One region of the Allocatenococcus thiocycli genome, then DNA from elsewhere that is predicted to be linked to it. Evidence: predicted binding sites of a transcription regulator. Region 1 holds the regulator's gene; the other holds the start of a gene.
What was found. The regulator MetJ, encoded in region 1, represses methionine synthesis genes. The targets are predictions, from matches to a motif close to TTAGACNTNTANANGTCTAA.

Region 1 (12,049 bases):
ATCGAAAACCTGACATCCGGCATCAAGGAAAATTGGGGCGAGGTCATGGCTGACTTCATGTGCTGTTGCTAAAAACACCACATCAGATTCTTCAGCCACTTGTTTTGGATCGGTTAACGGATTCACGGGCATATCGATAACGCCAGCTAACTTGCCATGCAGTTGGGCAATACTTTTTCCTGCATCTACACTGTTGGCGGAAACGTATAAACCTGATAGCGTGAGTTCTGGGTGTTTGTTAACCATTAAAGCTAACTCTGCGCCGGTGTAACCGCTGGCTCCGATAATCGTGGTTTTTAGCATTCTATAACATCCGTAAACTTAAAGGCTCAAGTGACTATTCATATTTAATTTTTGCTATATTTTGATTTTTTATTCATTAAATATGATTTAATATGTGTTTTACAGTTTTGTGCTCTGTCTGTCAATAGGAGATTTGAAGAATCCATGCAATTACCAACGTTTCTAGAGGTCTATGAAGGACTCATCAGCACCTCTTCGATCAGCTCCACCGACCCAAAATGGGACCAAGGCAATGCCAAAGTCATTGAGAAACTCGCTTCCTGGTTCAAAGATCTTGGGTTCAGTGTTGAGGTGGTCGAAGTCGAACCAGGCAAACACAATATGATCGCACGTATGGGCGAAGGCGAAGGTGGCCTCCTTTTAGCCGGTCACAGTGACACGGTGCCATTTGATGAAGGGCGCTGGAACTTCGACCCGCATAAACTGACTGAAAAAGACAACCGCTTTTACGGTCTGGGTACAGCAGACATGAAAGGCTTCTTTGCCTTCATTTATGAAGCCGTCAAGAAAGTCGATTGGAGTAAACAGAAGAAGCCACTTTATGTTTTAGCGACCTGTGATGAAGAAACCACGATGTTAGGTGCTAGACACTTTACCGCTAATGCGCCGTTTAAACCGGACTACTGCATTATTGGCGAACCGACCAGCCTGGTTCCAATTCGTGGCCATAAAGGTCATGTCGCCAACGCCATTCGTGTGACGGGTAAGTCAGGTCATTCATCCGATCCTGCGCTTGGTGTTAACGCCATTGAGATCATGTATGAAGTGATGTTTGCCATGATGCAGCTGCGCGATAAGTTAATAAAAGAGTACCACCACCCGGGTTTTGCTATCCCTAACCCCACATTGAACTTGGGCCATATTCACGGTGGTGACAGCGCAAACCGTATTTGTGGCTGCTGCGAATTGCATTACGACGTTCGCCCATTACCAGGCATTAGCTTAGATGGTCTGGAGAACATGCTACGCGGTGCTTTAAAAGAAGTGGAAGCCAAATGGCCGGGACGTATTGAGATAGTACCTCTGCATGAATCCATTCCGGGTTACGAGTGTCCTCATGACCACCCGTTCATTGGTGGCGTAGAAGAACTGTGTGAAACCAGCTCTCAAACCGTGAACTACTGTACAGAAGCGCCATTTCTACAGGAACTGTGCCCAACCTTGGTACTTGGACCGGGCTCTATCGATCAGGCCCACCAGCCAGATGAGTTTCTTGCTTTTGATTTTATTGACCCGACCATTGATGTACTGTCTAAAGCAATGGTCAAATACTGTTGTTAGCGAAATAAAAAGACAACATACCTGTACAGCTCCGATGAGCTGTACAGACGATTCTTTATCACCACAATGAGTTAACCGTTAACACTAATTTAACTTGTTATTTTGTAATTAATTTTCATTTATTAAGCCATAGGCCTAGTAACTTTGCTCTAAATCAGGAGAGAAGCGGAATAATTACAAACATAGTCGGCTTTATTTGACTAGAACTGGTGCTTTTCGCTAGATTGGTGTCTTAACAAGGACAATGGATGTAGTTTTTTTACGAGGCAGGACGACAATGAACGAGAAATACGCCGCACTCAAAAGCAATGTGCGCATGTTAGGCCACTTACTGGGTAATACCATTCACGATGCCCATGGCGAAGAAATCTTCGAGAAAGTGGAAACTATTCGTAAATTATCCAAATCAGCCCAAGCAGGAAATCAAGCAGACAAAGAAAGCTTGATAGAAGAAATTAAACACCTTCCTGATGAGCAATTGACACCAGTCACTCGAGCTTTTAACCAATTTCTAAACCTCACGAATATTGCTGAGCAATACCACACGATTTCACGTCACTGTGAAGAGCACATCTGCGAACCAGACGCGATCAACTCGCTATTTTCTAAACTGGTACAAAACGATGTTAGCAAGCTTGATACCGCTCAGGCTGTACGTGACCTGAATATTGAACTGGTACTGACGGCTCACCCAACTGAAATCACTCGTCGCACCATGATCAACAAACTGGTGAAAATCAACGAGTGTTTATCAAAGCTAGAGTTAAGCGACCTTTCATCGAAAGAGCGCAAGAAAACTGAACGTCGTCTGGAACAGCTGATTGCCCAAGGCTGGCACTCAGACGTCATCCGCCAACAACGTCCGACACCGCTTGATGAAGCGAAATGGGGCTTTGCTGTTGTAGAAAACTCACTATGGGAAGCCGTACCTGAGTTTTTACGCGAGATGAATGATCGTCTGGAATCTTATCTTGGCGAAGGTTTACCAATCGACGCACGTCCAGTGCATTTCTCCTCTTGGATGGGCGGCGACCGTGACGGCAACCCGTTTGTTACGCACAACATCACGCGTGAAGTTCTGCTTCTATCGCGTTGGAAGGCGGCAGATCTTTATCTAAATGACATCAACGAACTGATCAGTGAACTGTCGATGACAGTCAGCAACGATCAAGTGCGTGAACTGGCTGGAGATGATCAACACGAACCATACCGTGCGATCCTCAAGCAGCTTCGCTCTCTGCTCAACGAAACCAAAGATATTCTTGATGCGAAGATCAATGGTCAGAAGCTGGCAGTCAAAGCACCACTACAAAAAGTAGAACAGCTTTGGGAACCTCTATACGCGTGTTACCAATCACTACACGAGTGTGGTATGGGTGTAATCGCTGATGGTTCACTGCTAGATACTCTTCGCCGCGTGAAAGCATTTGGTGTTCACCTAGTTCGTCTGGATATTCGTCAGGAAAGTACTCGTCACGCAGATGCACTATCTGAGTTGACTCGCCATCTTGGTATTGGCGACTACCAGCAGTGGAGTGAGCAAGACAAGCTTGCGTTCCTAACTAATGAGCTGGCTTCCAAACGCCCACTTCTACCTCGTGACTGGGAACCATCTGAACCAGTTCAAGAGGTTTTGGACACCTGTAAGATCATTGCAGCACAATCTCGTGAAGCATTCGGTGCTTACGTCATCTCCATGGCACGTACCGCGTCAGACGTTCTGGCAGTTCACTTACTGCTACAAGAATCTGGCTGTCCTTACCGCATGGATGTCTGTCCTCTGTTTGAAACCCTAGACGACTTGAATAACGCTGAGTCAGTGATCAAACAACTGATGGATATCGACCTATACCGTGGCTTTATCCAAAACCACCAAATGGTCATGATTGGCTACTCTGACTCTGCAAAAGATGCGGGTGTTATGTCTGCAGGCTGGGCTCAGTACCATGCAATGGAGTCTCTGGTTAAAGTTGCTGAAGAGGAAGGCGTGGAACTGACATTATTCCACGGTCGTGGTGGTACGGTTGGTCGTGGTGGTGCTCCTGCGCATGCTGCGTTACTGTCTCAGCCACCTAAGAGTCTTAAAGGTGGCCTGCGTGTTACCGAGCAAGGAGAGATGATTCGCTTTAAGCTGGGTCTTCCAGACGTTGCCGTAAACAGCTTTAACCTATACGCCAGTGCGATTCTGGAAGCGAACCTGCTACCGCCACCAGAGCCAAAACAAGAGTGGCGTGATCTGATGGAAGTACTGTCTCAGGTGAGCTGTGAAGCGTACCGTAGCGTTGTACGCGGCGAACCAGATTTTGTACCTTACTTCCGTCAGGCGACCCCAGAACTAGAACTCGGTAAACTGCCACTGGGATCGCGCCCTGCGAAGCGTAACCCTAAAGGTGGTGTCGAGAGCTTACGCGCCATTCCATGGATCTTCTCATGGAGCCAAAACCGTTTGGTTCTGCCAGCATGGTTAGGTGCCGGTGAAGCAATCCAGTACTCGATCGACAAAGGTCATCAAGCGTTACTGGAAGAGATGTGTCGTGAGTGGCCATTCTTCTCAACGCGCCTTGGCATGTTAGAAATGGTGTACTCGAAGTGTAACATCGATATCTCTCGCTACTACGACCTGCGCTTGGTTGATGAGTCACTTCGTCCATTAGGCGAAAGATTACGAGAGCAGCTTCAGAAGGACATCAAAGCGGTTCTGAATGTAGAAAACAACGAGAACCTGATGCAACATGACCCTTGGGGTCTGGAGTCCATCCGCTTACGTAACATCTACGTTGAGCCATTGAATATGCTTCAAGCCGAGTTGCTGTATCGTACACGTCAAAATGAGGAAGCATCAGCAGACCTTGAAGAAGCGCTGATGGTGACTATTGCGGGTATCGCGGCAGGTATGCGTAACACAGGTTAAAATAGCCTGTTACTTGTAACAGATTATGATATAAAAGGCTGAGCAATCGCTCAGCCTTTCTTATATCCATCAAATTGAACAGCAATTAACCAGATAAACACCCTAAAAACACCCCAAAAAGAACCAATGAATCAGAATAAATAACCACAAAAATACATTACTGAGTATTATGTTAGTTTTTTAGTGTTATTCTTTCCTAGTATTCCACTTCATGCTTATTATTTATATACTACTCGCCTTGCTGAGAGCGAATAAATCCAACCATATCAGCTCCAGCCTCGATGGGTTCCACCCATCTTTCTAGGTGATAAACGGCTTTAAGGTGACAGGACCAACATTTGTTGGTGCTACTTATGCATAAAAAACTCAAAACGCCATTAAGAGCGCAGCTGAAAGTATAAGTAGCTTGTTTACAAGTTTATTGACCATTTGGATTGAAGACATGTCATTACCACACGTAATCTTAACTGTGCTTAGCACGCGCGATGCAACCGGTTACGATATCACAAAAGAATTCTCAGCTAGCATTGGTTACTTCTGGAAAGCGAGCCACCAGCAAGTTTACCGTGAGCTAAACAAAATGGCTGAGAAAGAACTGGTTACTTGCGTACTAGAGCCTCAAGAAGGCAAACCAGACCGTAAAGTGTACTCCATCACAGATGCTGGACGTAGCGCACTAGGTGAATGGTTTGATCAGCCAACTGCACACCCAACAGTTCGTGACGAGTTCTCAGCGAAGCTGATGGCTTGTGCTGTGCAACCGTCTGCACCTTTCCGTGAGCAACTATCTGAACTGGTTGAAGAGTCACGCAAACTGGTTTCTCACTACAAAGAAATCGAAGCTGCATACTACGCGACGCCGTCTACTCTGGATAAACAAGCACGTCTGGAGCGCCTGACACTACGCCGCAACCTTCTACTACGCGAAACGTGGATCACGTGGGCAGAAGAAGTGCTAACTGAACTTGAAGTTATCGGCTAATCCACTTCAAACAGCTCATAGCTTAACAACAAAAAAGGCTTGCCATTGGGCAAGCCTTTTCTTTTTCACTCACGTTTTAGACTGCAACTTGAGGACGTACACCCAAGGTGTGGCACAACGCGTAAGTCATCTCAGCTCGGTTTAGCGTGTAAAAGTGGAAGTCTTTCACACCTTCACGGCTCAGTACACGCACCATATCAATCGCCTGACTTGCACCAACTAATTGACGAGTTACCGGATCATCATCCAAACCTTCAAACTGCTTGCTCATCCAGCCTGGAACTTTTACGTTATTCTGCGCAGCAAAGCGAGACGCCTGTTTAAAGTTCGAGACTGGCAAGATACCCGGTACGATTTCTACGTCGATTCCAGCGACAACACAGCGGTCACGAAAACGTAGGTAAGACTCTACATCGAAGAAAAACTGAGTAATCGCTCGGTTCGCACCTGCATCCACCTTACGCTTAAGGTTTAGCAGATCAGCCTGTGCACTTTTTGCTTCAGGATGCACTTCTGGGAAAGCCGCAACTGAGATATCGAAATCATGACGAGACTTCAACAGTTCAACCAGATCAGACGCGTACATATCAGGAGCACCGCCACCTGGTGGGATATCACCACGTAGTGCGACGATATTTTCGATACCGTTGTTCCAGTAATCATCGGCAATCTCAATCAATTCTTCACGAGTCGCATCGATACAAGTCAGGTGCGGTGCTGCCACTAAGCCTGTTTCTGATTTGATTTCTTTGATGATGGAATGAGTTCTGTCACGTTCGCCTGAGTTAGCTCCGTAAGTAACTGATACAAACTTAGGCTTGAGTGTTTTTAGACGGTGCACAGAGTTCCATAGCGTCTCTTCCATCTTTTCATTGCTTGGCGGAAAAAACTCAAATGAAACATTAATATTGTCTGACAATTCAGCGATATTCTGGTTTAAGGCATCGATATGGCCTGCGTGCGTGTAACCCATCTTACTCTCCCTGTGGCAACCCGCCACGAAATCAAATTCTTAAATCGACGTTTAGACGTCTATATGTCTACAGAATGTATTGAATACGATTTAATGTCAACCTTGTGATTATGAATTTTTTTCACGTTAATGATGAGGATAGTTCAAGTTGATTATTGGCTAATATTTATCCACAAAAATAGTTCACCAATAACGGTTCTGAGATTAATTATGGCACCAAGACAGGAATAAAAAACCCCGGATGAATTCCGGGGTTTTGAATGTTTAGAACAGCCCAGCAAGGCGGTTTAGATCGGACTGAATCGCCCCTGCCGTCACTTCACGTCCAGCGCCAGGACCGCGGATAACAAGCGGGTTGTCTTTGTACCACTTGCTCTCAATAGCAAAAATATTGTCGCACGGCAGTAGGTTAGCCAGCGCATGCTCACGGGACAAGGCTTCGATGCCGACGGTCGCTTTGCCATCTTTCTCTAAACGCGCAACGTAGCGCAGTACCTGATCGTTTTTCCGCGCCTTGGTCAAACGTTCTTGCAGAGTCTGGCTCAGCAGCGCGGCATTATCAAAAAACTCATCTAAGCTCAGCGTGCGCAGTTCTTCAGGAACTAACGACTCTACCTTTACGCTTCCCGGTTCGATATCCAGACCAGACTCACGCGCCAAAATAACCAGCTTACGCATCACATCAGAGCCATCTAAGTCAGAGCGAGGGTCAGGTTCTGTTAATCCTTGCTGCCAGGCTAAATCCACTAACTCGCTGAATGGCACTGAGCCATCAAACTGTTGGAATAACCATGAAAGCGTACCGGAGAAAATACCAGAGAGTGCAATAATCTCATCACCACTCTCACGAAGATCGCGCACCGTATGGTTGATTGGTAACCCGGCACCTACCGTCGCGTTATACAGCCAGTGACGTCCAATTTTGGCAAACGCATCCTGGACCTGATGGTAATATTGACTATCAGCTGAACCTGCGACTTTATTCGCCGAAATTAGGTGAATGCCTTGCTGAGCGATATCAACGTAACATTTCGCTAATTCCTGACTGGCGGTGACATCGAGAACCACAGCTTCATCGTAGTCCTGCAAAGCACCAAGACGAGATAACCAAGAGCCGTCGTTTGCAATACTTTCGTCATTGAAGCGTGCTGAAACACTGGATGCATCAATGCCTTGGCTATCAAACCAATACATTTGGCTATCAACCACCGCGACTAAGTCAAAGCTCATGCCATGACGTTTTTCAAGTTCATTCTTCTGTGAAGCGAATAAACTCAGCCAGCTCGAACCGATATTCCCTTTACCGCATAATGCGACAGCAACGCGCTTCTGTGCCTGAAATAACTGGCTATGAACCGTCTGTACCAGTTCTTCGGTATCAGTGTTACGTAATACTGCTACCAGACTTAAACCAGACTCCGTCTCAGCGATAAATTCCACCGGAGAGTGTTTCAGCTTTTGCTGAAAACCAAAACAGTGGTTGGCATTAGTTGTCACACCAGCACCTACGGCAGCAATCAGAGAGTAACCATCAGTGAGGTTAATCTCCGCATCCAAATCAGATTCCTGTAGATACTTGAGTGCACCGCCAGCAATTTCTGCTGTGTATGCCAGTCGTAATATCTGCTGTTCAGGCTGAGCTTCAAATGCCAGTGGCTCCAACTGAACGCGTTTTAGGGATTCCAGAACATCACTCTGTGCTTTCTCAAAGTCATGTCCATGCGCAAATGCTAGCTGAACCAATAGCACGTCATCCAGTGAGGTGATGATTTTCGCCCCACGACCAGAAGCCAGAACTCGCTCAATGCGGGTCGAACCTGACTCTGGCAGGTAACTGCATTTAAGGCTCAGGTCCATGGTACTTTGAGCCACAGGCTGCAAGGTTCGGCTGTGCAGTACTGGCGCAGCTAAACGAGCCAACTCACTCGCTTCATCCAGTCTTAAGAGTGGTAATAAACATGCATCTGATACCAAACGAGGGTCTGCGCTATAAACGCCCGCTACATCACTCCAAATCGTCACTGTGCTCACTTCGGCAAGCGCACCAATCACGGTTGCAGAGTAGTCTGAACCGTTGCGGCCAAGCAGAACAGTTTCACCGTTATCGTTTTGTGCCATGAAGCCGGTAATGATCACACGCTTGTGACTATGTTGTGCCAGTGCCTCTTTGATAAGCGGGTATGAACGAGCACGATCAACTTCTGGTTGAGTGCCCGCTTCTGCGCGCAGAAACGCTCGCGCGTCTTGCGCTACAGCAGGCAGTTGCTTTTGCGTCAGTAAAGCAGCCAGTAATCGAGAAGACCATACTTCTCCGTGGCCTAATACCGCCGCCTTTTGCGCTTCGGTCAGCGGAGAGGTCAGTTCCGCCAATGTACTGAATTCATCTTGTAAGGAGGCAAGCAGCTGTTCTTGCGCATCTCCCTCTAATAACTCTTCAATGAGACTGATTTGAAACTGTCTCAAGCTCTGCAAAGCTTCGTGCGCAATTCGACCATCTTTTTCTAAGCCTTCAAGGAACTCAATCAGGCGGTTGGTTGTTTTACCTGCTGCAGAGACCACCACCAAGTCATTTTCTGCAGAGTATTCCTTGAGAATTCCCGCTACACGTAAGTAACACTCTGGGTTTGCCAGGCTGCTACCACCAAACTTGTGTAGCTGACGTTGTACAGTCATTATTAACTCCTATTGCTGTGCAGATTTAGTGAATGCTTGTTCTAGGTCGGCAATAAGATCTTGTGCATCTTCTAGCCCTACAGAAAGGCGCAGCAATTGCTGTGATACACCCGCTTCAGCCAAGGCTTCTTCACCCATCGCGCGATGCGTCATAGATGCTGGGTGACAAATCAAGCTTTCTACCCCGCCCAGAGACTCTGCAAGTGAGAACAACTGAAGCTCTTTGACAAAGGCTTTAAGCTGCTCAAACGAGCCCGCAAACTCAAAGCTCAACATAGAGCCAAAACCAGACTGTTGCTTTTTAGCAATCTCATGGCCAGGGTGCTGTGGAAGACTTGGATGATAAATTTTCGCCACCAAAGCTTGCTTCTGCAGGTAAGCCAGCACCTGCTGTGAGCTTTCTTCATGCACTCGCATACGCGCACCCAAAGTACGAAGACCTCTCAAGGTCATGTAGCTATCAAAAGGTGTGCCTGTCGCCCCAATACAGTTGCCCCACCACGCTAACTCTTCTGCATGCTCTTCCGTTTTAGCGATAATCACACCACCAATCACATCTGAGTGTCCATTGATGTATTTCGTTGTAGAGTGAATAACAAAGTCAGCACCTAGCTCTAATGGCTTCTGGTACACCGGTGTTAAAAAGGTATTGTCTACCGCGACTAATGCGCCAACCTGCTTCGCTTTTTCACACAAGACAGCAATATCGACAACACGAACCAGAGGGTTAGATGGCGTTTCTAGCAGAACCAGTTTTGGTTTCTGTGCTAATGCCGCATCCAGCGCCTGTTCGTCAGTTTGATCGACAAACAGCACCTTGAAATCGCCTTTGTTTGCACGAGTGTTAAACAGACGATAAGTGCCCCCATAACAGTCGTTTGGCGCAACAATAAGATCATCAGGTCCAATAAAAGCAGACACCCATAAGTTCAGTGCGGACGTACCACAGTTAGTGATGACAGCCCCTTTGCCAGACTCCAGCTCAGACAATGCACTTTCTAATAATCCACGGTTTGGGTTACCAGAACGCGTGTAATCGTACTTAGGCACTTCCCCAAACGCAGGAAAGCCGTAATTCGTTGAAAGGTAGATTGGTGGAACGACAGCATGATATTGAGTGTCAGACTCAATACCGGTGCGTACAGCAATAGTTGCAGGCTTACGGGAGCTCATGGGTGTATCCTTTCACAGGTGATGACTTCTAAATGGGAATGCGCTATATCTAAATGGTCAGATTCAATGAATTGCACACTTCCCTTACTGTTCTTGTCACTTTACTCGTCAAAAATTAAGACGTCAACACTTCTAGACGTCTATATGTCTTTGCTTATGGCAGTAAATGCAGCTAAAATCAGCACCTCAATTAGTTTTTAACCTATTACAAATATGAAGGTACGCAATGGCTGACTGGAATGGCGAATACATTAGCCCATATGCTGAGCATGGAAAGAAAAGCGAACAAGTAAAAAAAATCACTGTATCTATCCCGCTGAAAGTTTTAAAAGTGCTAACTGATGAACGTACTCGTCGTCAGATCAATAACTTACGCCACGCAACCAACAGCGAACTCCTATGCGAAGCATTCCTACATGCGTATACGGGTCAGCCACTTCCAACGGACGAGGACCTTCGTAAAGATCGCCCTGACGATATTCCGACTGAAGCAAAAGCTCTGATGACCGAAATGGGCATCGAATTTGAGTCATTTGACGAAGAGTAATTAGGAGCACGTTGAATACACCAAGCGGTGATTTAGCGCCTAATACTAAAAAATGACATAAAAAAAATGGGACGCCATCGCGTCCCATTTTTTGTACATCATTTAAATCTTTGTCTTACTCTGCCATGTAGTTTTCAGGCATTTCAATACGAGCAACACCAGAGTCAACGGCTGCTTGAGCAACAGCTTTTGCAACGCGAGGCAGTAAGCGAGCATCCATTGGCTTTGGAATGATGTAGTCAGTGCCAAACTCAAGCTTATCGACACCCGCCGCTTTCAGTACCGCTTCTGGTACTGGCTCTTTCGCCAATTGACGAATAGCGTCAACCGCAGCAAGTTTCATCTCATCGTTAATTTCGCTTGCACGCACATCAAGCGCACCACGGAAAATAAATGGGAAACACAGTACGTTGTTTACCTGGTTTGGGTAATCACTGCGGCCCGTACCCATAATTAAGTCATCACGAACTTCATGTGCTAGTTCTGGCTTAATTTCAGGATCTGGGTTTGAACATGCGAAAACAATTGGCTTATCCGCCATCAGTTTTAATGCTTCAGGTGGAAGCAGGTTTGGACCTGATACGCCAAGGAACAGATCAGCACCTTCAATCACATCTTCTAAAGTACGTTTGTCGGTGTTATTTGCGAATAGCTCTTTGTACTCGTTAAGATCATCACGGCGAGTATGAATCACGCCTTTACGATCCAACATGTAAATCTTTTCACGCATCGCGCCACATTTGATCAGTAGTTCCATACACGCTACTGCAGCCGCACCTGCACCAAGACAAACGATCGTAGAGTCTTCAAGCTTCTTACCTTGCAGCTCAATGGCGTTCAGCATGCCAGCGGCCGTTACGATAGCGGTACCGTGCTGGTCATCGTGGAATACAGGTACATCACAACGTTCGATAAGACGCTTTTCAATTTCGAAACAGTCTGGCGCTTTAATATCTTCAAGGTTAATACCACCGAAGGTATCAGCAATGCTTGCTACGGTATTGACGAACTCGTCGATCGTGCGGTGTTTTACTTCGATATCAATAGAATCAAGTCCAGCGAAACGCTTAAACAGTAGCGCTTTACCTTCCATTACAGGTTTAGAAGCAAGCGGACCTAAGTTACCCAAGCCAAGAATCGCGGTACCGTTAGAAATAACGGCAACCATGTTACCTTTCGCGGTGTACTTGTATACATTGTCTGGGT
Region 2 (12,049 bases), on a different contig from region 1:
TCACTTGGAATGTTTGGTGAGTGAATATCATAAACTCCAGGACCGATTTCATTTGGATAATTAAACTCTTCAAACGCTTTTAGCAATTCCATGTTTGAACGTGATGTCTCAATGGTAATCACATCTGCATCCAGTGCCGCAACTGAGTCAATGATTTCATTGAACTCGCTGTAACACATATGAGTATGAATCTGCGTCTCCGGCTTCGCACTACCTGCAGAAATCTTAAACGCATCCACAGCCCATTCCAGGTAAGCTTTATGATCACGCTTCTTAAGCGGTAACCCTTCACGAATCGCAGGCTCGTCAATCTGGATGATATTAATGCCTGCATTTTGTAAGTCAGAAACTTCATCTCGCAGCGCCAGCGCCAACTGTTGGGTGATCTCCTTACGAGTAATGTCTTCACGCGGGAATGTCCAACACAGAATCGTAACAGGGCCGGTCAGCATTCCTTTCATTTGTTTGCTGGTCAAAGATTGTGCATACGTTGACCACTCAACCGTGATTGGTTTTTCACGCTCGATATCCGCAACGACAATAGCAGGCTTCACGCAGCGAGAACCGTAACTCTGAACCCAACCGAATTTGGTTGTTTGGAAACCAGCCAGGTTTTCTGCGAAGTATTCAACCATATCGTTACGCTCAGCTTCACCGTGCACCAACACGTCCAGATCCAGAGCTTCCTGACGTTTTACCGCATCAGCAATATGCCCTTTCAGTGCGGAAATATAATCTGATTCAGAAAGTTGACCAGAGCGATACGCGCTGCGCTGAACACGAATTTCACCGGTTTGAGGGAAAGAACCGATAGTCGTGGTTGGCAACAGCGGTAACCCCAGTACTTCGGCCTGATGCGCAGCACGCTCAGGATAAGGAGCACTGCGTTGTGTTAGCTCCGCGGTGATGCGATTAATACGAGCCTGCACCTGAGGTTTATTCACGTGGGTCGCCGTTTTACGCGCATTGATTGGCTGGCTGTAGGTGTCGCATGCCAGAATCGCATTTTGATCGCCGTCCAGTGCTTTACCTAACAGGGCTACCTCGGTAACTTTCTGTTTAGCAAAGGCGAACCAGCTTTTTACTTCTTCACTCAGCGCTGTTTCAAGCTCTAGATCTACCGGGCTGTGCAGTAATGAGCATGAGCTTGCAACCCACAGCTTATCGCCTAGCTTCTCTTTTACCGGTTGTAATCTCGCCAGTTGCGCACTTAGATCCGCTCGCCAAACATTGCGTCCATTGATAACGCCAGCCGATAACACCCAACCTTGTGGTAGTTTTTCCACAACTTCATCAAGCTGGTCTGGCGCTGCAGACAAGTCAATGTGCAAACCATCAACAGGTAACTCGACAATTTTGTCCAGTGTATCGGTAACAGCGTCAAAGTAAGTCGTTAGCAGCACTTTTACGTCACTGCGTATGATTTGATACGCCAGTTTAAATGAATCCGCCCATTGACTTTCCAGCTCAAGAGACAGAATAGGCTCATCAATTTGTACCCATTCCACACCCAGTGCAGCCAATTTAGCCAAAATTGCTTGATACGCGGTGAGCAATCTTGGTAACAATGACAGGCGGTCAAAGCCTTCTTCAACTTCTTTACCCAAGTACAAGTAACTTAATGGACCAAGTAGAACAGGCTTAACCTTGTGTCCCGCGTTAACGGCTTCACTCACCTCTTCAAATAGCTGCGGCCAGCTCACCTCAAAAGTATCGTCTTTGCTAAATTCCGGCACAATGTAGTGGTAGTTGGTATTAAACCACTTAGTCATGTCAGAGGCTGCTGCGCCTGCACAGCCACAACCAGCCTGTGACTGGCCTCGACCAACCTTGAACAAAGTATCTAGGTTAGGTGTGCCCTCGGCATGACGCTTTGGTACGTGGCCCAGTAACAATGTTGTTGTCAGTACGTGATCATACCAGGCAAAGTCGCCGGCAGTGGCAAAACTCAAACCCGCATCGCTTTGTACTTGCCAGTTGTTTGCTCTTAGCTGCGCGCCAACCTGCTGGAGTTGTGCTTGATCGATTTCTCCGCGCCAGTATTTTTCCTGCGCAAATTTCAGTTCGCGTTTTTCACCAATGCGTGGGTAGCCAAGTATGTGTGTGATTGTCGCCATTTCCCTAGTCCTTATTATTCAGTTTATTTTGGTCAGAACATCTCTGGCTTAACCGGTAGGATGTCTGGATGGCTAAACTATCTCTCTCAGACTAAAATTGGACAAGGTCTAAATATTCAACTTGTTTATTAAAAAAATTCATAATGCGATCGTAAAACGCACCAATACCTTTAATTAATAGACGTCTAGACGTTTACATTTCTATATTTTGCAGTTAAGTTAATTAAGTTCATGGTGAGCATTAAAGGATGAAAGAGATTCATGATAGAGCTAAAACACTTGCGTACTATTACCTCGCTTCGAGATACGGGCTCGCTGACGGCCACGGCAACTGCGTTGCATTTGACTCAATCAGCTCTTTCGCACCAAATTAAGGATCTGGAGTCTCGCATTGGTGGGCAGTTGTTTCTTAGGAAAACCCGCCCGGTGAAATTCACTTCAGAAGGTGAAATTCTATTGCGCCTTGCAGAAGATATTTTACCGAAACTCGCTAGAGCAGAGAATGAACTGGCAAGTTTGAAAGAAGACGTTAATGGCCGATTGCACATGGCTATCGAATGTCATTCTTGTTTTCAATGGCTGATGCCTGCCCTTAAGGAATACCAGTTGGCGTGGCCTAGTGTGACGCTGGATTTTTCTTCAGGCTTTGGATTCGAGCCTTTACCTGCCCTACTCGCCGGAGAGCTGGATTTGGTTATTACTTCGGATATTCAGCCGCGTTCAGAGGTGCACTACGAGCCTTTGTTTGACTTTGAAATGCGCCTAATCACGTCCACCAGCCACCCACTGGCTGATAAAGCGATTATTGAACCTCAAGATCTTGCCGATCAAACCATGCTCTCTTATCCGGTTCAAAAACAGCGACTTGATGTGGTTAAACACTTCTTACAACCAGCCGGTGTGGAGCCAGCTAAGTGGAAGCAAGCAGACAACACATTGATGTTAGTACAAATGGTATCGGCTGGATTAGGGGTTGCTGCGCTGCCGAACTGGGCCATTTCAGAATTTTCTCGACAAGGATTAATTACCAGTAAGCCATTTGGCAATGGGTTGTGGCGTCGCCTGTTTGCAGCTGTTCGAAACTCAGAGAAAGACAAACGCTATTTACAGGCGTTTTTCGCGACCGCAAGACAACAATGTAAAAGCCACCTCGATGGCATCAAGATGGCTTAAGAATGGGAGATGTTGAACGTTGTTAGCGTTCGTACGATTTGAATTGGTTTGTGAGAGGGTCGTACTGGTAGCCAAGCATATCCAGCTTGCCTACTACCGACTCTGTATCCATTTCATAAGTCGATACTAATTCGTCAAAACTGTCACACTCTAAGCGTAGTTTTTCGTTGACGATACCTAACAGAATAATGCTATCCAGATTACCTACATTGCTTAAATCCATCGCGACACTCCTCTTCGACAAGGTTTATACCCCAAATAACCTCAAGTGATCGGGTATATATACAGCGTAGACATAATCTGGCGAATTTAAAGTGAGCCCACTCTAGATCGTGAGCTCACAAACGGGATATTAAGCGATCATTGAAAACAAGCTTTGCAGGCTTGTCATAGAAACAAGAGCAAATAAGAAAGCGATACTAAGCTGCACTTTCTCAGGTTTTTTATGGGTGAAAATGTGCCAACACCAAACCACAATAGAAGAGATCAACATCGCCAAGGCAATGAATATTGGTTGAGTTGCGGCACTTAATGCTGCCTCATCCAACTGGTAAGAGGAAAACAGCGTCGCAATCACCAACAACATGCCAGATACAATACCGGTTACTGGTAAGATTCGATGAAACGCTTGTAAACGGCTACGCGCAATCGTAAGTAGCAGTTGAGAGAATGAAGCCCCAAGAAAGAAGATCATGAACGCCATTGCAAACGCCGCTGGCCAGTTAGCCTGTTCAAATACTTGAATGCTGACATAGGCAAACGCCAAACCATTCGCCAGGTGCAATGCCCAAATTGGCCCTTTCTCACGCGTTTTTTTGGTCTGAACCTGAGAATAGAAATAGAAGATCGCAAACACCACCATAAACGCCTCAATGCGCAATGATGCCACTGCCAGCCACATGACTCCTATTGCAGGTAACATTTTGTGTAGACGACCTCGCTGACCCGGACAAATATCGCCCTTGATTAAAAGCAAAGTCAGTAGCGCTTGTGCGCCAAATAACATAGGAGGAAAAGTAACCAGCAATTGTTGAATCATGATGTAGCAAGCTCAAAAGTCGTTTGGGGTGGCGATAATAACAAATCACCTATCGCCAAACCACCTAAACCCTAAAGGGCCATTAATCGGCTCTGTTCTCCTTTCGAACTCACTTCGACAGCATTTTCTGATTACGTATTGAAGGCAGAGGCTTTCATTACCCCGAACCCAAGCTAAATAAACTCTGGCAATATTTAGCTTGCTTCAGATCCGTGGCTGGCACAGCCGGGGAAAACAAATACCCTTGAAGGTAATCGACCCCAAGGTCGGCCAGAATACGCCGCTCTTGTACTTGCTCGACGCCTTCTGCAATCACTTTTACTCCCAATTGGTGAGCCAGTTCGGTGATCATTTTAACAATGTAATAATTACTGCTGCCCTCATGAATATCCGCGACAAACTTACGGTCAATTTTGAGTAGATCAAACTGTCCTTTTCCGAGATAAGAAAAAGAAGCGTAGCCGGTACCAAAGTCATCAATGGCGATTTTGATCCCTTCTTGCCTGATCTGCTTCAAGGCTTGAGTATGCGCTTCATCTTGCTCAAAGTAAGCCGATTCGGTTAATTCTAATGTCACCAGTTCAGGATTGACATTGCTGGATTTAATCAAATCTAATGAACGTTGCAACACCTGTAATACATCTAACTTAGTGTTGAGAGAGCGGTTAATGGACAGTCCTACATTATCGTCATAGAAGCCTTGTAATTCAGACCAGCGCTCCAGCGCGATTCGACAAACCATATCATCTAATTCGGCGATTAATTCCAGATCTTCGATAACCGAAATCATCTCTTGCGTAGTGTAACTACTATTTTCATGGTGAAACCGCGCTAACGCTTCAAATCTAATGACTTTACCTGAGTAGGTGTCCACAATCGGCTGAAAATAGACATCCACAAGTTCGCCATCGATTTTCTTTTGAAGGAAGGCTTCTAAGTGCTGGCGTTTTAGCAGCTCGGTATGCAGCGTGCTGTTATAAAAATTGAAGTATCCTCCTTCACCTACTTTAGACGACACCATCGTTTGAACCGCCAAAGCTAGCGCCTTTTTGGGACTGCTCGTATCGTAACCAAGTACGGAAACGCCAGTTTGTCCTTCAACAATCGTGTCATGAACCATTGTGCCCATCTCACTTTTTAATTCCGTAAAGAATCCCTTCATAGCCACTTCGATTAGCTTGATGGTACTTAGCCACTGGCAACGCGGTGTTTGCAAGCACACGACAAATACATTCCGAGTTAACTGACCGGCTAGCTTTGTGTAGCGGCTGCGCGTGATAAAGTCAGCAAACCCTAGCTGCTGCTCCACTAAGCGCTTCTGACTAAAGTTCGGCCTCAGCGTCATGATGATATTGAGATCTTGATGGCCGCTCTCTCTGGCGAAGTGCTCTAGTTTGTTTTCAAATTGGTCTTTTGTGGGCAAAAACGAGAACCAGTCTCGTTCCTGTTCGCTATCGTTGTTCATCCACATCAATACCCTTCTATGTGTTACCGTTGCTGACTCACCCATTACCTAGCCCTTCCTTCTTAAACCCTAACTTCGAATGCAGTGGCTAAATGCGACTGACGTAGCTGCCTGACTCTCAATATTGCTCTGTATAATCTGATTATAAACGTGAACCACAATAAGGGAGCAGTTGCTTATTGGTTGTATTGATATTGGGACACCTCACACCAAGACCCTAATAACTATAAGGGCTTCGGGGTAATCGTAGATAAAAATTCATTGAGAAGTCCGTCGAGTTTTTACAATCCAAATAAAACTCGATGAACTAAGCTTGAATAAACAAGTTTGGTATAGATACCTGATCATCAAATCGCTATAATTCGCGCTCCCTGGAACAGAGAGCAAAATATGACCAACAACATCACTCCTATTCATGAGTACAAAAAATACTGGGCCGAGTGTTTTGGTTCGGCACCTTTCTTGCCGACCAGCCGCAAAGAAATGGATGCCCTAGGATGGGATAGCTGTGACATTATCATTGTGACAGGGGATGCCTACGTGGATCACCCAAGCTTTGGTATGGCGATCATTGGCCGTCTACTAGAAGCGCAAGGCTTCAGAGTCGGTATCATTGCTCAACCAGAATGGCAGAACAAAGACGCATTCATGCAGCTTGGTCAGCCAAATCTGTTCTTTGGGATCACAGCGGGTAACATGGACTCCATGATCAACCGCTACACCGCAGATAAAAAACTTCGCCACGATGATGCGTACACACCGAATAACGAAGGTGGTAAACGTCCTGACCGCGCGACCTTAGTTTATTCACAGCGTTGTCGTGAAGCCTATAAAGAAGTGCCTATCGTACTAGGTGGTATTGAAGCCAGCCTACGACGCGTTGCGCACTATGACTACTGGTCAGATAAAGTTCGTCGCTCGATTTTGTTTGATGCGAAAGCCGACATTTTGTTATTTGGTAATGCTGAGCGTGCACTGGTTGAAGTGGCACACCGCATCGCAAACGGCGAAAACATTTCTGACATGACGAACATTCGTGGTACAGCGGTTAACCTGCCTGCAGCGCCAGACAGCTATACCATCATCGACTCGTCTCGTATTGAAAAACCACGTAAAGAAGCGTTCGTACCTAAGAACCCATACGAGGTAGAAACGCAGTGCGACACCAAAAAAGACGAACCAGCTGCGGCGCAGCCAATCACTATTCGTCCGTCACGTCATGATGCTAAAACCACAGCGGTACGTTTACCTAACTTCGAAAAACTTAACAACGACCGCATTCTATATGCGCACGCAAGCCGTGTGATGCACCTGGAAACCAACCCATACTCTGGACGTGCGTTGATTCAACGCCACGGCGATCGTGAACTTTGGGTTAACCAAGCCCCGATTCCGTTGACCACAGAAGAGATGGACTTTGTGTTTGGTTTACCATACGCACGTGTCCCTCACCCTATGTACGGTAAGGCGAAAATCCCTGCGTATGACATGATCAAAACATCAGTGAATATCATGCGCGGCTGTTTTGGTGGTTGTTCATTCTGTTCGATTACCGAGCACGAAGGACGAATCATCCAGAACCGTTCTAAAGAATCGATCATTAACGAGATAGAAGAAATTCGCGACAAAGTTCCCGGCTTTACCGGCACGATTTCCGATCTTGGTGGCCCTACCGCGAACATGTACCGTCTGGGTTGTAAAGATCCGAAAGCAGAAGCGAACTGTCGTCGCCCTTCTTGCGTGTTCCCAGGTATCTGTAACAAGCTAAACACAGACCACAAGCACACCATCGACCTTTACCGCGAAGCGCGCAAGGTTGAAGGCGTTAAGAAGGTAATGGTAGCGTCGGGCGTACGTTACGATCTTGCGATTGAGTCACCAGAATACGTGAAAGAGTTGGTCACTCACCACGTTGGCGGTTACTTGAAGATCGCACCTGAGCATACTGAAAAAGGCCCTCTGGATCTGATGATGAAACCAGGCATGGGTACGTACGACCGCTTCAAAGAAATGTTCGAGAAGTACAGTGCTGAAGCAGGTAAGAAACAGTATCTGATCCCTTACTTTATCTCTGCGCACCCTGGCACTGAAGATGAAGATATGCTGAACCTTGCTCTTTGGTTGAAGAAGAACAACTTTGAGTGTGACCAGGTACAGAACTTCTACCCATCGCCGATGTGTAACGCAACATCAATGTACTACTCAGAGACTAACCCTCTGAAACGCGTGAAGTACAAACAGCGTGAAGACATTCCTGTCGCTAAAGGTGAGCGTCAGCGTCGTCTGCATAAAGCTCTGCTGCGTTACCACGATCCGGCAAACTGGCCCATGATTCGTGAAGCATTGGTTAGCATGGGCAAAAAACATCTGATTGGTGACAAAGCCACTTGTTTGGTTCCGGCTGAAGACATTGATGCGCAAACGCCAGCGCAGCGTCGTAAATCCGGCCGCCACGGTGCAAACCGTTTTGCCACGAAACACACCAAGAATCAGCCTGGTTTTGGTGGTCACCTTGAGAAACGCTCTGAGAGTGGTTCTCGTGACGGCAAGCCTTCTGGCAACCGTAATGGCGCAGGTAAAGCGCAAGGTGGTCAAGGTCGTGGTAATAACAACGGCCAGCGAGCAGGCTCTAACTCAAACCGTCCGAATGGCGGTAAGCCACAAGGCCAGGGCCGCCCTCAAGCTCAGGGTAAACCAGACGGTCAGCGCAAACCTAAGCGTCGATAACCATCGAAACAACGAAATCTAATAAAGGGCTCCAGAAGCAATTCTGGAGCCCTTTTGTTTTGCGTGTTACGCTTTCAATCAGTCACTTATACTGGTGAATCGTTTATAACATTGACAACTTTTTCACGCTTATAGTGAATAATGTTCGTCAAGGGCAAACCGACATTGCCGAGATTGGATAAGAATGAATGAAACGTGTACTTTTAGTAGAAGATAATCGAGAAATCGCTGGAATGCTGTTCGATTATTTCGAGTGTGCTGGCATGCAGCTTGATTACGCTGACAACGGAGAGCTTGGCCTTAAGCTTGCCCTTAGTAACTCTTTCGACATTATTTTGCTCGATTTAATGTTACCGCGTATGGATGGTTTAACGCTGTGTAACAAGTTAAGAGACGCAGGAAATAATACCCCTGTACTCATGCTGACCGCTCTAGATAGTCGCGACGATATGCTGAAAGGCTTTGCCCATGGAGCGGATGACTACCTGACTAAGCCTTTTGACCTCGATATTCTCGAAGCTCGCATGACTGCGCTAATAAAACGCTATCGTGGTAACGTTGCCTCAAGCCAACTCCAGTACGGTGAAGTAACGATTGACCAAAAAACGCACCAGGCGTATCGCCAAGGCAAGCAGTTGGCACTAAACCCAACCACTTACACCATTCTAGAAATGCTTGTACAAAGCGCTCCAGAAATCGTAACCCGAGAAGACATTGCCTTTCGTTTATGGCAAGAAAACGAGCCAAATAACGATGTGCTTCGCAGCCACATTTATCAGCTGCGCGGACAACTCGATAAACCCTTCGAGGAGCACTTGCTCAAAACCATTCCTAAAGTCGGCTTCCGTTTGGAGCCGGGAGCATGATTCGTCGCTTACTCGGTAATACGAAAAGTATGACCGGTCGACTCGAACTGTTTTTCTTGCTGGTTTCCGTCGTGATCGGATTGCTCTGCTTTGCGTTAGTAAGTGGATCACTGCTGTGGTCAGAAGATCGCGTCGGTGAGCGCCGAATTATGATCGACAAAAAAGAAGCAATCGAACATTTTAAACAGACGCCTTCCGAGGGAGTCATAAAGCTTGATCTTCTCACAACGGCATACAATGACATCAACCTCGTTCCCGATTTTTACCGCCCTTTCTTGCAAGATAAACACTATTTTTTAGGTGAAGCCGGCGAAGAGCCCTATACACGCATGATTTACATGAGCACCTACATGCAGGATGGTGAGGAGCATCCCATCATCTTGATTTCGTTAATTGATGAAATCGAGATTACATGGAGCGAGTTTTCTTATGTTATCGGGTTGGTTCTGGTGGTGGTACTTGCACTGATTTTTGTCTTCGGCAGCTTGTTACTCCGCTTGTCTCAGCGATTAATTGAGCCGATTAACACTCTGAAAACGCAATTGGATGAGCACCAAGGCGATACATCAAAGAAGTTTGTTGTCCCGCCAGGTTCAGCGAAAGAGTTCGAAGCCCTTGCCTCTCAACTTAACGAGTATCGCAACGAGGTAAATCAGGTCATTAAGCGAGAACAAGCCTTTGCACGTTACGCCAGTCATGAGCTCAGAACGCCACTGACCGTCATGAAAGGCTCCAGTAGCTTATTAGCCAGAAATTCCAGCACACCATTTCAGGAACGACAGGTTCATCGTATTCAGGACGCAACGCAGCAGATGTCTACCATGGTCGACGCATTGCTGGGATTAGTTCGTTATGAGCGAAATTCGGATGATAGCCCTGTACGGAGAATTTCTGAGCAGGAGTTGCGCCACATTGTTTCACTTAGTCAGGCACAGGCTGATGAAAAGTCTCTTGAGTTTGAAGTGACGGTAACAGGCAGCCCACATACAAGAGCAACAACCGCTGTGCTTAATATCGTTCTGAGTAACCTGATTCGAAATAGTATTGCCGCAACTTCTAAAGGCAAAATCTACGTTGAAATGAGCGACGATACTTTGTCTGTCCGAGATGAAGGAGAAGGCTTTTCTTCCGTTCCAGACTCTGACGGACACGGTTTAGGGCTCATGATCGTTGATGACTTGTGCCGCCGCTATGGCTGGCAGTTTGTGATCAATACGCACTCATCAGGCGGGTGTGAAGCTTTGATCAATTTGGCATCTGAACATACCGACGAATAACCTTAAAAAATCAATGGTATTTTTAAGCCTCCCCGCTTTTGTTCTCTTAGCGATAACGGTAAACTGTGCCACCTTTTAAAATGATCAGGTGACACGGTTTATTCCGTCAGGCATCACATGAAACTCTCTGAAAGCCCAATCACTCAACACAGCTTTAACGGTCAGACATTCTTTCTAAAGCGCGATGATTTACTGCACTCCCACTTTTCTGGGAACAAAGCACGTAAATTCATGATGTTATTAGAAGATCAGGATCCAAATGTTACGACTCTGATTAGCTATGGCTCCGCCCAGTCTAATGCGATGTATTCTCTGGCTGCACTCGCAAAAGTTAAAGGGTGGGCATTCGAGTTTTATGTCAGTCATATCCCGGAGTGGTTAAAAAGCGCTCCTATTGGTAATTATCGGGGCGCACTCGATTTGGGAATGCAGATAACAGCGATGAAAGACGTTGGCAGCGAGCTTCACCCTAGCCAATACATCTCGGATATACGTGGATTGGATGAAACTACGCTGTTTATGCCTGAAGGAGGACGCTCTCAAATTGCCGAAGGTGGCGTAAAACAACTTGCGCGCGAGATTCTCGACTGGACTCGCTTCAGGGCAAAAGAACAGTTTGCGGTTGCGCTTCCTTCCGGTACTGGCACCACCGCATTATATCTGCACAAGTATCTTAACCCTCATGGAATAGAAATCTTAACCTGCCCGTGTGTGGGAGATGAAAACTATCTAACTGAGCAGTTCAATATGCTGGGCGAAACCAGCCATCCGCAGGTTTTATCGGTACGGAAAAAACACCATTTCGGACGCCTGTATAAAGAAGATTATGAGACATGGAAAAGCTTGTACGAACAAACGGATCTGGAGTTTGATCTCCTTTACGACCCCTATATGTGGCAATGTCTGGCTTCGTGGCGAAAAGAGAACCCAGACAAGACACTGATCTATGTTCATCAAGGAGGGATTCTTGGCAACGAGTCAATGCTGCCAAGATATCAACGAGAATTTGACTAAACGCGCAGCCCTAGACAGCGCCTCGAAGACCTATTTGATCAACGCCAGAATATCTTTAAACTCTGGCGCTCGACAATCTTCCACCATTTCGTAAAGACACATTTCCAGACCCGTTAATACGACACCATTGGCGGTTAACTTCGCCAGTGCAAGCGCCTTGTTCGCAGCCGTACGCGACGACACACAATCGGTCACAAGTTCAACGCGGTAGCCCGATTGACGCAAAGAAAGCGCAGTTTGATACACACAAATGTGGGACTCAATGCCACAAACCAACCATGTATCCACTTTGGCATTTTCTACCGCTAGCTTAAAACGTTCTTCTTTGCAGCCATCAAATGTGTACTTGGTAATAGGCAAATGTGCTGTCT

Region 2: the regulator MetJ is predicted to act here: its motif matches at 2,295-2,314, upstream of metE (5-methyltetrahydropteroyltriglutamate--homocysteine S-methyltransferase).

The regions. Positions count from the first base shown of each region.
Region 1 is NZ_CAKLCK010000035.1:32,203-44,251, forward strand. It holds gene argC (N-acetyl-gamma-glutamyl-phosphate reductase) at 1-303, opposite strand, end outside; gene argE (acetylornithine deacetylase) at 448-1,584, shown strand; gene ppc (phosphoenolpyruvate carboxylase) at 1,862-4,495, shown strand; gene L9Q40_RS14280 (PadR family transcriptional regulator) at 4,938-5,477, shown strand; gene metF (methylenetetrahydrofolate reductase) at 5,554-6,450, opposite strand; gene L9Q40_RS14290 (bifunctional aspartate kinase/homoserine dehydrogenase II) at 6,715-9,123, opposite strand; gene L9Q40_RS14295 (O-succinylhomoserine (thiol)-lyase) at 9,133-10,296, opposite strand; gene metJ (met regulon transcriptional regulator MetJ) at 10,523-10,843, shown strand; gene L9Q40_RS14305 (malic enzyme-like NAD(P)-binding protein) at 10,959-12,049, opposite strand, start outside.
Region 2 is NZ_CAKLCK010000012.1:3,823-15,871, forward strand. It holds gene metE (5-methyltetrahydropteroyltriglutamate--homocysteine S-methyltransferase) at 1-2,117, opposite strand, end outside; gene metR (HTH-type transcriptional regulator MetR) at 2,379-3,290, shown strand; gene L9Q40_RS05600 (DUF4250 domain-containing protein) at 3,313-3,513, opposite strand; gene L9Q40_RS05605 (HI_1241 family integral membrane domain) at 3,643-4,329, opposite strand; partial or broken gene L9Q40_RS05610 (EAL domain-containing protein) at 4,487-5,803, opposite strand; gene L9Q40_RS05615 (YgiQ family radical SAM protein) at 6,185-8,521, shown strand; gene L9Q40_RS05620 (response regulator transcription factor) at 8,710-9,387, shown strand; gene L9Q40_RS05625 (sensor histidine kinase) at 9,384-10,664, shown strand; gene L9Q40_RS05630 (1-aminocyclopropane-1-carboxylate deaminase/D-cysteine desulfhydrase) at 10,782-11,678, shown strand; gene L9Q40_RS05635 (hydrolase) at 11,709-12,049, opposite strand, start outside.